3 regions of the Zobellella aerophila genome follow, and region 3 is predicted to be linked to each of the others. Evidence: predicted binding sites of a transcription regulator. Region 3 holds the regulator's gene; each other region holds the start of a gene.
What was found. Region 3 encodes LexA, which represses DNA repair genes until DNA is damaged. Its sites were predicted from a motif close to ANCTGTNTNNNNANACAGNT; they were not measured.

Region 1 (4,247 bases), on a different contig from region 3:
TTTGCGTGAGAAGATGAAGTACTCGGATGTACCTGATGGTTTGCGTGGCTTGGGTATTACCTTCGTCTCCGCCGGCCTGATGGCGCTCGGCTTTATGTCTTTCTCTGGCATTTCTCTGTAAAGCCAGTGACGGAAGAGGAACAATAGATGGAAATCATTCTAGGCGTGGTCATGTTCACCGTGATCGTGCTGGTCCTGGTAAGCATTATCCTGTTTGCTAAGTCCAGGCTGGTTGCGGAAGGGGATGTGACTATCAGCATCAACGACGATCCTGCCAAGGCGATCACCACTGGCGCCGGCGGCAAGCTGCTGGGCGCCCTGGCGGCCAACGGCATCTTCGTCTCTTCTGCCTGTGGCGGCGGTGGCTCCTGTGGTCAGTGTCGGGTACGTATCCTGGAAGGGGGGGGGGAAATACTGCCTACCGAGCAGGATCATATCTCTAAGCGGGAGGCCCGCCACGGCGAGCGTCTGTCCTGCCAGGTCAACGTCAAGCAGGACATGAAGATCGAGCTGCCGGAAGAAGTGTTCGGCATCAAGAAGTGGGACTGTGAAGTTATCTCCAACGATAACAAGGCCACCTTCATCAAGGAACTCAAGCTGAAGATCCCCAACGGCGAAAGCGTGCCTTTCCGTGCCGGCGGTTATATTCAGATTGAAGCGCCTGCTCATCACGTCAAGTATAAAGACTTCGATGTGCCCGAGGAGTACCGGGAAGACTGGGACAAGTTCAAGATCTTCGAGCTGGAGTCCAAGGTAGACGAGGAAACCATCCGCGCCTACTCCATGGCCAACTATCCGGAAGAAGAAGGCATCATCATGCTCAACGTGCGGATTGCCACGCCGCCGCCGAGCAACTGGACTGCTCCTCCGGGCAAGATGTCTTCCTATATCTGGTCGCTGAAGGCCGGTGACAAGGCCACCATTTCCGGTCCCTTCGGTGAGTTCTTCGCCAAGGATACCGACGCCGAGATGGTGTTTATCGGCGGTGGTGCCGGTATGGCGCCGATGCGCTCTCATATCTTCGATCAACTCAAGCGCCTGAACTCCAAGCGCAAGATCAGCTTCTGGTATGGTGCCCGCTCCAAGCGCGAAATGTTCTATGTGGAAGATTTCGACGGCCTGCAGGAGCAGTGCGACAACTTCCAGTGGCATGTGGCGCTGAGCGATCCTCAGCCCGATGACAACTGGACCGGTTACACCGGCTTTATCCACAATGTGTTGTTTGAGAACTATCTGCGGGATCACGACGCCCCCGAAGATTGTGAATACTACATGTGTGGACCGCCCGTGATGAACGCCGCCGTGATCAATATGCTCAAGGAATTGGGCGTAGAAGATGACAATATCCTGCTGGATGACTTTGGTGGCTAATCGCTGATGATATCGCGTGTAACTAAATGGCTGGCCCCTGTGGGGCTGGCCTTTTTATTGGCGGCCTGTCAACCGCCGGCGACGGAGTCGTCGGTATTGCATCTGACCGGCGAGACCATGGGTACCTATTATTCGGTGAAGGTGGTGGGGGCCGATGAGGCACTGGCAGCGCCTCTGCAGGCGGAGATCGACCGCCGGCTGGAGCGGGTCAACGACCAGATGTCCACCTACCGGCCCGACTCCGAGCTGAGTCGTTTCAACCGCCATGAACAGCCGACGCCTTTCCCGGTGTCGACCGATACCGCCAGGGTGGTCACCGCCGCCCTGCAGCTGGGGCGGCAGAGCGATGGCGCCCTGGATGTAACGGTGGGACCGCTGGTCAACCTGTGGGGCTTCGGTCCCGATGCCCGGCCGACCCGCATCCCTTCACCTGAACAATTGCAACAGATCCGGGCACTGACCGGCCTGCGGCATTTGCAGGTCAGGGTGACGGCGGAAGGCGAGTTCCTGCATAAACAACTGCCGGAGCTGTATGTGGATCTGTCGGCTATCGCCAAGGGCTTTGGCACCGATCTGGTGTCCGAGTATCTGGCTGAAGAAGGCTTGACCGATCATCTGGTCGAGATCGGCGGCGAGGTGCGGGTCAGCGGTCACAATGCCCAGGGCCAGCCATGGCGGATTGCGGTGGAAAAACCGGGAGCGGAGAGCGGCTCGGTGCAGCAGGTGATCGCCATCGGCAACAACAGCGTGGCCACCTCCGGCGACTACCGTAATTACTATCAGCTGGATGGTAAACGGCTGTCCCATACCCTGGACCCGGCCACCGGCCGGCCGATCACCCATAACCTGGCCTCGGTGACAGTGATACACCCTTCCTGTATGATGGCAGACGGTCTGGCAACGGCGCTGACGGTGATGGGAACCGAGCAGGCCCTGGCATTTGCGGAAGCAAACCGACTGGCGGTCTATCTGCTCACCAAGACTGACGACGGCTTCAGGGTGGATATGTCCAGCGCCTTCAAGAAGTATTTAAGAGGTTGATATGCTGTATTTTCTGATTACCTTCGGGGTGTTTGCCCTGGTGATTTTCGCCATGGCCATCGGTTACATAGTGCAGCGCAAGACCATCTCCGGCTCCTGCGGCGGCCTGGGCTCGATCGGTGTCGAAAAGGCTTGTGATTGCCCGGACCCCTGCGATAACCGCAAGAAGAAAATGGCCAAGGAAGAAGCCAGACGTAAGATGCTGGAAGAAAACCGCATCATTTGATGTAGGGCAGGGACTTGGGATTGGTGATTCATCATCCCAAATCCCAAATCCCAAATCCCAAACCCCAAATCCCCGGCTTCCTGCCCACCTGGTTTCGCGCTACTATTCGGATACTGTGTATTTATCCAGCCCAGACCGTGCGCAAGATCATTCATATCGATATGGACTGCTTTTTTGCCGCCGTAGAGATGCGTGAGCACCCCGAGTGGCGCAGTATTCCCCTGGCCATCGGCGGCAGTGCCAGCCGGCGCGGGGTGATCGCCACCTGCAACTATCCGGCACGTGCCTATGGGGTTCGCTCGGCTATGCCCAGCCATCAGGCATTGCAGCTGTGTCCCGAGCTGCTGCTTGTGCCCGGTAATATGGAGCAATATAAGGCCGTTTCCCTGCAGATCCGTGAAATTTTTAGTCGCTATACCCTCTTGGTTGAACCCCTGTCATTGGATGAGGCCTATCTGGATGTGAGCGACAGCCCGCTGTTTCAGGGCAGTGCCACCCGCATCGCCGAGGATATTCGCCGTACTATCCAGCATGAGCTGCAGTTGACCGCGTCCGCCGGCGTGGCGCCCAACAAGTTTCTGGCCAAGATAGCCTCGGAAGAAAACAAGCCCGATGGCCTGTTCGTGATCCCGCCGGAGGCGGTCACCGATTTCGTGCAGCGCCTGCCCCTGGCCAAGATCCCCGGTGTCGGCCGGAAAACCGCGCAAAAGCTGGCGGACCTGGGATTGGAAACCTGCGGCCAGTTGCCTGACTTTGGGGCAACCGCCCTGGTGCGACACTTCGGCAAATTTGGTCAATTGCTCTGGCAGCGCTGTCAGGGCAGGGACGAACGACCGGTACAGGTGGAGCGGATCAGGAAGTCGGTGGGGGTGGAAACCACCCTGGCGGCCGATATTTACAGCGAGGTGGAAGGGGAGGCCGTGTTGGCCAGCTTGTGGCCGGATCTGCAGCGCCGGCTGGCCGAACGCGCCATCAAGGGGCTCTGTATCAAGCTGAAGTTTTCTGACTTTCAACAAACCACCCTGTCCCGGCGCAGCCTGAATCCGGACTGGCAACAGGCCCGGTTGTTGCTGGAGCAGGCCTGGGCACGGCGCAGTGGCAGGGGGATACGCCTGGTAGGGATCAGTGTGGAGCTGGACGACAGCCGGCACACAGAACAGTTGAAATTTGACTGGTAGCCAGGCTGGCTGCCGCTCTCATCGTGATCCGGCGGCGGGTTACGGGTTCAGATGATTTTCTTCCACTATCTGCCAGCCCTGATTGTTACTTGTCGTTGCGGCCGGCGGTGCCTGGACATTGTTCGATGGCGGTAGCTGAACGGCCGGTGCGGTCTGACCTGGCTCGATGGCGGGACTATACCGGCCATCGTTGACTGGCCGGGCTTGAACGGTGGGTGTTTCGTTACGCTTGTCGTTTTGGATACCGGGCGCCAGCTTGCGGGTCTCGTCCAGCAGTTCACGGCCGAAGCTCACCGCCTTGTTGAGCAGGTTGTCCGCCAGCACCGGGGTAGAGAGCAGGGTCAGCAATACACAGAGGGGGGAGAGTTTCATCTGGTTGTCCTCTTCAAGCGAATTTGCCCTGAGCATACGATAAATCGGCACAATTAAAC
Region 2 (4,247 bases), on a different contig from region 3:
GCTCAGGTTGGTCGAATCGGTACGCATGTAGGTAATATAACCGGCCTCGTACAGCCGTTGGGCCAGCATCATGGTGCGTTTGACACCGAAGCTCAGTCGGGTGCTGGCGGCCTGTTGCAGGGTAGAGGTGATAAAGGGCGCAGGCGGCTTGCTCTGGGTCGGCTTGTCCTCCCGGGACGACACCTTGAAATTGCCGGCCTTCAGGGCATCCACCGCCGCCAGGGTATCGGCTTCATTGGTGGGCCTGAACTCCCGACCCTGATATTTGACTACCATCATGGTCAGTGCCAGTTGCTGCTCGTTGTTGAGCTCGGCCTGCACATCCCAGTATTCTTCCGGCACAAAGGCCTTGATTTCGCGTTCTTTTTCGACGATCAGGCGCACCGCAACCGATTGTACCCGGCCGCCGGACAGGCCCCTGGCCACCTTTTTCCACAACAGGGGTGAGACCATATAGCCCACCACCCGGTCGAGAAAACGACGGGCCTGCTGGGCATTGACCCGGTTCAGGTTCAGCTCAGAGGGATGACCGAACGCTTCTTGAATCGCCGACTTGGTAATTTCGTTGAACACCACCCGCTTAAAGCGGGCATCGTCTCCCCCGATCAGTTCTTTCAGGTGCCAGGCGATGGCTTCTCCTTCCCTGTCCAAATCCGTTGCCAGGTAAACGGTATCGGCTTTTTCCGCCAGGGACTGTAACTCGGACACCACTTTTTCTTTACCGGGCAGCACCTGGTAATCGGCTTTCCAGCCATGCTCCGGATCCACCCCCATGCGGGCAACCAGCGCCTGCCGCTCTTTTTGTTTCTTCAGCCTGGCTTTTTCTTCCGCACTCAGATGCTTGGTATCGGCGGCGCTGCGACCATTGGTTTTCTTGCCGGCGGAGGCTGAACCCGAGGTGGGCAAATCCCGAACATGGCCGACACTGGATTTGACGATAAAGTCTTTACCCAGATATTTGTTGATGGTCTTCGCCTTGGCGGGCGATTCGACAATTACCAGAGATTTACTCATAAAGCGCGTGTTGATCCTTTAAGTCTGGCCCCTGTCCGGGGTAACCGGTGGCGAGGTATTGACGGCTGTATAAGTGAAAAAACCGCAAAACGCAAACTTGCCTGTGCCAAACCGGAAAAAAATTGTATGAATTTATATTTATTTATTAACACCCTCATACCAGCAGGAATCAACTGCTTTTTTTATCAAGGTGCCTGTTCGGCCGCTTTTTATGCATTCTTATTTCCCTGGTGAAATCTGTTGTTAAAAACGGGTTACACCCACCAAATAAAACCACATATAATGTCCAAAACCAGAACATTCGCAGACATTTACACCATTTTAAAGGACAATATAATGGTTCAGTTCGAAGCTAATTTTGATGGCCTGGTCGGCCCCACCCACAACTATGCCGGCCTGTCTTATGGCAATGTCGCCTCTCAGTCCAACGCCCAGGATGCATCCAATCCGAAAGAAGCGGCCAAGCAGGGCCTGAAAAAAATGAAGGCGCTGAGCGAGCTGGGCTTGGTCCAGGGCGTGCTCGCCCCCCAGGAAAGACCGGATATCGACACCCTCAAGCGCCTGGGTTTTACCGGTACCGATGCCCAGATCCTCGACAAGGCATTCAGGGAAGATCCCGTGCTGCTGGCCGCCTGTTGCTCGGCCTCGAGCATGTGGACCGCCAACGCGGCCACCGTCTCGCCCAGTGCCGACACCCAAGATGGCCGGATACATTTCACTCCCGCCAACCTGACCAACAAATTCCACCGATCGATCGAACATGAAGTGACCGGTCGCATCCTCAGCCAGGTATTTGCCGATGAGCGGCATTTCAAACACCATGCGGCGCTGCCCACCAATGAGTATTTCGGTGACGAGGGTGCGGCCAACCATACCCGCCTGTGTGGCGATTATAGCCAGGCCGGGGTTGAGCTGTTCGTCTATGGCCGCAGCGCCTTCGATCTCAAGGCACCGGCTCCCAAGCGTTATCCGGCCCGCCAGACGCTGGAAGCCTCCCGCGCCATTGCCCGCCTGCATGGCCTGGGCGATAACACCGCCATCTTCATTCAGCAAAATCCCGAGGTGATCGACCAGGGGGTGTTCCACAACGATGTGATCGCGGTCGGCAACCAGAATGTGCTGTTTTATCATCAGCAGGCCTTCCTGCACACCGAACAGGCTCTGGCCGAGATCCGCGCCAAACTGCCCGGTACCGAACTGCATTTTATCGAAGTGCCGACCACCGAAGTTCCGCTGCAGGATGCGGTAAAAAGCTACCTGTTCAACACCCAGATAGTGACCCTCAAACCCGGCCATATGGCGATTATCGCGCCTACCGAGTGCCGTGATACCCCCAGCGTCAATGCCTACCTGAACAAGTTGACCGGCCTCAACAGCCCGATCCGGGAAGTGCACTTTATGGACGTCAAGCAAAGCATGCGCAACGGCGGCGGCCCCGCCTGCCTGCGGCTGCGGGTGGCGATGACCGAGCTTGAGCATGCCGCCACCAACCAGGCCTGCCTGATGAACGACGCGCTGTTTGCCCGCCTCAACCAGTGGGTCGACCAGCACTACCGGGATCGGCTGACCCTGAGTGACCTGCGTGACCCGGCGCTGCTGCAGGAATCCCGCACCGCCCTCGACGAGCTGACCCGCATCCTGCAGCTCGGCTCCGTGTATCCGTTCCAACGTTAAGCGGGAAACGAAAACATTAAAGTGGCTAAGCCGATCTGCGGTGCCATGGCCGGAAAGTGCTCCTGCCATTCCGGCATCCCCGCCATCCCTGACGGTCAGGGCGCAGCAGATCGGCCCATCGGCCAAATCCTCCCCTCGACCAACGGCGGTCTTGGCAAGGCCCGACCAGTAAATTTCCCCGCCATCTCTCGACATTGCCGCCATAATATGACCAAATGAGTCATAATCATTACGTCCTCTTGACCTTATAACCTGGCATACGGGAGTCAACAACATGCAATTCAACACCCTATCGCGCACCCAGACGGCGGTACAGTCAACCAACAAGGTACTGCGCAATACCTATATGCTGCTGGGCATGACCCTGGTGGTCGCTTCGCTGTCCGCCGGCGTCAGCGCCATGCTGGCCCTTCCTCATCCGGGACTGATCATCACCCTGGTGGGTTTTTACGGCCTGATGTTCCTGACCGAAAAAAACAAAAACAGCGGCCTGGGTCTGTTGTTTATCTTCGCCTTTACCGCTTTTACCGGTTACACCATAGGCCCCATCCTCAACCTGTATCTGAGTACCAGCTCAGGTACTGAAACCGTGATGCTGGCGCTGGCCGGTACCGCGCTCACCTTCCTGTCGCTGTCCGCCTACGTGCTGACCACCAAGAAAGACATGTCATTCCTGGGCGGCATGATGATGGCCGGCTTCGTGGTGATCATCGTCGCCTTTATCGCCAACCTGTTCCTGCAGTTGCCGGCCCTGAGCCTGGCAATGAGCGCCATGTTCATCCTGTTCTCCTCCGGCGCCATCCTGATGCAGACCAGTGCCATCATCCATGGCGGCGAGCGCAACTATATCTCCGCCACCATCACCCTCTATGTCTCTATCTTCAATATCTTCCTGAGCCTGCTGCACCTGCTGGGCTTCAGCCGGGATTAATCACCGGCACGTATTCCCAAAGCCCCGCAAGGGGCTTTTTTATAGTTACTGCATATTCCCCCAACCTTCCTTGCTTTATCCATGATGCCCCTGCTCCGTTTCGCTAACCACAGCCGCCACCTGGTCTTTTGGTCATAGATCGTCGGTATTCCCAACAAAGCGAAGCTCCAGCAGGGCTGCCTTCGAGTGTCTCCATCGTCGCCTGACGGACATGCCCTGGCAACCCGGTGGTAAGCGAGGGGGCCAAAGGGCCGGCTCCGCCGACTCGCCATGAATCCCTCCCTGGAGGCTCAGCCGCGCCATCCTTGGCGCGGATGGTCGGCTGAGCCGATCCCTTTGTCCTCCTTGAAGCTTCGGCGTCGCCTGTCTGTTATGCCAACAGCTCACTCGGGCGTCAAGAAGCAGGCTATGCTGACGATTTGTGGCCAAGAGACAGGCGAATGGCTTAAGGCTACCGGGACAGTGACTATTGCTTCCTGAAGATAAAAGCGGCCTTTCCCCGGTAAAGTGCGATGAACCCAAAAAAGCCGGCACAAGGCCGGCAAAAGTACTGCTGTTGGACTGGATACAGTCAGCTCAGACCATGCAGCTCCTTCCAGTTGCCCGGATGAACCACATAACCAAAGAG
Region 3 (4,247 bases):
GGTCCAGCCGAAGTTGGGGCCTCCACCCGGCATAAACAGGGATGACAACATCAGCGCAAAGGCGAACGGCAATATCCAGAAGCTCCAGTTGTTCATCCGCGGCAGCGCCATATCCGGTGCGCCTATCATCATCGGGACCATCCAGTTGGCCAAGCCGACAAAGGCCGGCATCACGGCCCCGAAAATCATCACCAGGCCGTGCATGGTAGTCATCTGGTTAAAGAAATTGGGCTCCACCAGCTGCAGCCCGGGCTGGAACAACTCGGCCCTGATCACCATGGCCATGCTGCCCCCAACCAGGAACATGGTCAGGCTGAACAGCAGATACATGCTGCCGATGTCCTTATGGTTGGTGGTAAACAGCCAGCGGCCTATACCCTTGGCCGGGCCATGATGGGCATGTTCGACTTCCAGATGCCCATCGGCCGTTTGTGTCCTGTCTTGCTGTGTCATCCCTGCCCCCTATTGTCCCTGCCGTGCCGCAGCTATATCCCCGGGCTGCACCAGATCACCGGTATCATTGCCCCAGGCGTTGCGTTCATAGGTGATCACCGCAGCCAGCTCTTTCAGCGCCAGCTGTTTGTCAAAGTTCTGCATGGCGGTTCCCGCCTTGCCGTGCAGCACTACGTCGATATGGGCCGCCCTGTCCTGCAGGATGAGTTCACTGCCTTTCAACGCCGGGAAGGCCCCCGGGAGTCCCTCGCCACCGGCCTGATGACAGGCGGCGCAGCTCCGCAGATATACTTGCTCCCCCAGGCTCATCAATTCATCCCGGGTCATCTCCATCGCCGCCAAGGCCTGTTCCGCCGCCTTGGCCTCTGCCTGCCGGGTCTTGGTTTGCGCCAGCCACTGGGCAAACTGTTCAGGCTCGCGCGCATCCACCACTATCGGCATAAACGCATGGTCCTTGCCGCACAGCTCGGCGCACTGACCCCGGTACATGCCCGGGGTGTTGATCCGGGTCCAGGCCTCGTTGATAAAACCGGGAATGGCGTCTTTCTTGACCGCAAACGCCGGCACCCACCAGGAATGGATGACATCGTCGGAGGTGATCAGGAAACGGATCTTGCGATCGGTCGGCAATACCAGGGGCCGATCCACCTCCAGCAGATAATTACCGGCCTTGCTCAGGCTACCGTTGATCTCCTGCGGCAAGGTAGCCAGCAGGCTGTAGAATTCGACACCCTGATCGAAGTAACGGTAATGCCACTTCCACTGGGAGCCGGTAATTTGGACGGTAAGATCAGACTGGCTGGGGTCCTCCATGGCGATCAGGGTACGGGTGGCGGGCACCGCCATGGCGATCAGGATCAGAAACGGGATCAGGGTCCAGAGAATTTCAACCCTGGTACTCTCATGAAATTGCGCCGCCTTCGCCCCTTTGGATTTGCGATGGTGAATAATGGCCCAGAACATGGCCCCGAACACCAGGATGCCGATCACCACGCAGATCAGCAGTATGGTCATATGCAGGTCGTAGACCTGCCGGCTGATATCGGTGACCCCCGGCGTCATATTAAAGCGAGAATTTGCCAAAACCGGCAGACTCGTCGGCAAGGACAAGAGCAATAAAAGCAGCTTCACACGCACCCCCAAATTTTTATTCCTTTATTTTTGGCGCACTCAAAAGAGAGTCAGTGCTAACTGAACAACCGCATCCATGGTTCAGCTCATCATAAGTAAAGCATTGATTTAAAAAATGTAAAAAATGAAAGGAGAAAAAAGTGGGAGCCGTACGACAAAGCCGGAAAGAAGATCGGCATAACCATGCCGGGAGTTGAGTGCTTACCAACGGGGAGCCCAAGGGCCGGACTGAGCCGCCCCCTCGGACAGGTTCAGGCCCGGTTCAAAAACCTTCGCTGTTACGAATAACGCCTACCGCCAGGCCTTCGATAATCAACTCCTGCTGGCGCAGATCCACTTCGATGGGCGAGAGCTCTTCGTTTTCCGGCAGCAGGCTGACCTGGTTGCCCTTGCGCTGGAAGCGCTTGACGGTGACCTCGTCATCAAGCCGGGCCACCACCACCTGCCCGTTGTGAATATCCTGGGTCTTGTGTACCGCCAGCAAGTCACCGTCCATGATACCGATGTTCTTCATACTCATGCCGCTTACCCGCAGCAAGAAGTCGGCTTGGGGGCGGAACAGCGATGGATCCAGCTGGTAATAGCTTTCGATATGCTGCTGGGCCAGGATGGGTTCACCCGCGGCGACCCGGCCGATCAGGGGCAACCCGCTATCCGGGTTCACCACCTCCGGCTCCTCCTCCTGCAGCAGGCGGATACCGCGGGAGGTGCCGGGCATCACGCTGATCACCCCTTTCTTGGCCAGGGCCTTCAGATGCTCTTCGGCGGCATTGGCGGAACGAAACCCTAGGATGTTGGCGATTTCGGCGCGGGTGGGCGGCATACCGGTTTGTTGCATATGCGCTTTGATAATATCCAGAACCTGGGTTTGGCGAGGGGTAAGGGTTTTCATCATGAGACCTGTTTTTTTATACAGCTAACTGTCAGTATATCCAGTAAATTCAGGAGGGCAAGGGCTAAATGCCCGGCGGACATTTCCAGACGGGAGGGATAAACCGGCCAACTGGCTGGCCGGACAACATGGATGGTTACAGCAGGGCCAGGATCAGGCCGGCGAAGATCGTCAGGCCGACATAGTTATTGTTCAGGAAGGCCTGGAAACAAGCCATCCTTTCCCTGTCCCTGATCAGCCGCTGCTGATAGACAAACAACGCCGCCGCCGCCAGCAAGCCCCAATAGAAGGCGCCGCCCAGGGCGAATACCTGGGCGGCCCACAGCAGCAGCAGCAGGGTAGCCAGCTGCAGCAGGCCGACGATCAGCTTGTCGCGCCGGCCGAACAGAATGGCGGTGGATTTGACGCCTATCTTCAGATCGTCGTCCCTGTCCACCATGGCGTACATGGTATCGTAGGCCACCGTCCAGGTCAGGTTGGCGGCAAACAGCAGCCACAGCCCGACCGGCAGGGCATTGCTCTGGGCGGCAAAAGCCATGGGGATCCCCCAGGAAAAAGCGATACCCAGGAAGAGTTGCGGTAAATGGGTAACCCGCTTCATAAAGGGATAGAGCGCCGCCCACCCCAGGCCGGCAAAGGCCAGCTTGATGGTCAGGCTGTTGGTGGTCAATACCAGCATAAAGGAAGCCAACACCAGCAGGACAAACAAGCCGAGAGCCTGGCGTGCCGTCAGCTCGCCCGATGCCAGGGGACGGGCCTGGGTGCGCTTGACATGGCCATCGATCTTCCTGTCGGCAAAGTCATTAATCACACAGCCCGCCGAACGCATGGAAAACACCCCCACCACAAACACCAGCAGCACCCAGGGATCCGGACGCCCCTGACCAGCAATCCAGATGGCCCACAGGGTGGGCCAGAGTAACAGCAGGGTGCCAATGGGTTTATCCAGTCGCGCCAGCGCCATATAGGCACGCCAGCGCGGACGCGTCATGGTCGTCATGATAGTTGCTCCTGATAGGCCTGGGCCTGGGGTAGGAAAAGCTCGGTGACCAACACCCGGGCACCACCGGCCTGCAGGGTGGAACGCCGGCCCCACAGGGGAAAGTCCGCCGCCAGAGGCAGCTCGATGCGTTGGGCCAGCGCCACCCGTGCCTCATGGCCCAGACCGGCAAACTCAAACTGGCTGCGCGCCAGCCCGGGGTGTTCAAACAACAGCTCACCCAACGCCTTTTGCCCCAGTCCGGCCAATTCCGGGCAGGCTTCCAGGCTGGCGCCTGAATACAGGGAGCTGGCATAAACCCAGGGCACGCCATCGCAACAGAGCAGCACTTCCCGACAGAATCCCCGGACACCCCCCAGCCGTTCAGCCAGGGCCGGCTCCAGCATCACATCGTCGGCCTGGGCCCGCACCACTACGCGAAAGTCCCGACAATGACGCCGGAGCCGCTCGGTCATCGAACCTCTGTCATACAGCCAGTCTGTCAGTAGAGGAGACAACTCAGGCAATTCCTGACCCGTCAACCAGTGCCACCCTTGATCGGCTCGCTTAATCACTCGTGAATTCCTGAAACATAAACAACAACGATTCGGCAAAAAACTAAAGAACAGCGCCGCACTCCTGATTCAGGACAGCACCGCTTTATTCCGATCGAGCCAAGCCTGCAGCAGGCCCACCAGCAGGCCACCCAAATGGGCCATATTGGCCATCGGGATCCCCAGCAGATCGGCGAAGCCCAGCACCAGCCAGACCACCATAAACACCGCCATACCG

Region 1: a site for LexA is predicted at 2,750-2,769, ahead of dinB (DNA polymerase IV). Genes of this name have one in related genera too.
Region 2: a site for LexA is predicted at 1,250-1,269, ahead of astB (N-succinylarginine dihydrolase). Genes of this name have one in related genera too.

The regions. Positions count from the first base shown of each region.
Region 1 is NZ_BAABCX010000002.1:34,633-38,879, reverse strand. It holds gene nqrE (NADH:ubiquinone reductase (Na(+)-transporting) subunit E) at 1-121, shown strand, start outside; gene nqrF (NADH:ubiquinone reductase (Na(+)-transporting) subunit F) at 148-1,371, shown strand; gene ABD806_RS07800 (FAD:protein FMN transferase) at 1,378-2,412, shown strand; gene nqrM ((Na+)-NQR maturation NqrM) at 2,414-2,638, shown strand; gene dinB (DNA polymerase IV) at 2,776-3,816, shown strand; gene ABD806_RS07785 (hypothetical protein) at 3,856-4,188, opposite strand.
Region 2 is NZ_BAABCX010000001.1:941,552-945,798, forward strand. It holds gene topA (type I DNA topoisomerase) at 1-1,014, opposite strand, end outside; gene astB (N-succinylarginine dihydrolase) at 1,351-2,688, shown strand; gene ABD806_RS04450 (Bax inhibitor-1/YccA family protein) at 2,963-3,619, shown strand; gene ABD806_RS04455 (cupin domain-containing protein) at 4,191-4,247, opposite strand, start outside.
Region 3 is NZ_BAABCX010000003.1:232,604-236,850, reverse strand. It holds gene ctaD (cytochrome c oxidase subunit I) at 1-453, opposite strand, end outside; gene coxB (cytochrome c oxidase subunit II) at 463-1,536, opposite strand; gene lexA (transcriptional repressor LexA) at 1,847-2,476, opposite strand; gene ubiA (4-hydroxybenzoate octaprenyltransferase) at 2,613-3,476, opposite strand; gene ABD806_RS12625 (chorismate--pyruvate lyase family protein) at 3,473-4,030, opposite strand; gene glpG (rhomboid family intramembrane serine protease GlpG) at 4,100-4,247, opposite strand, start outside.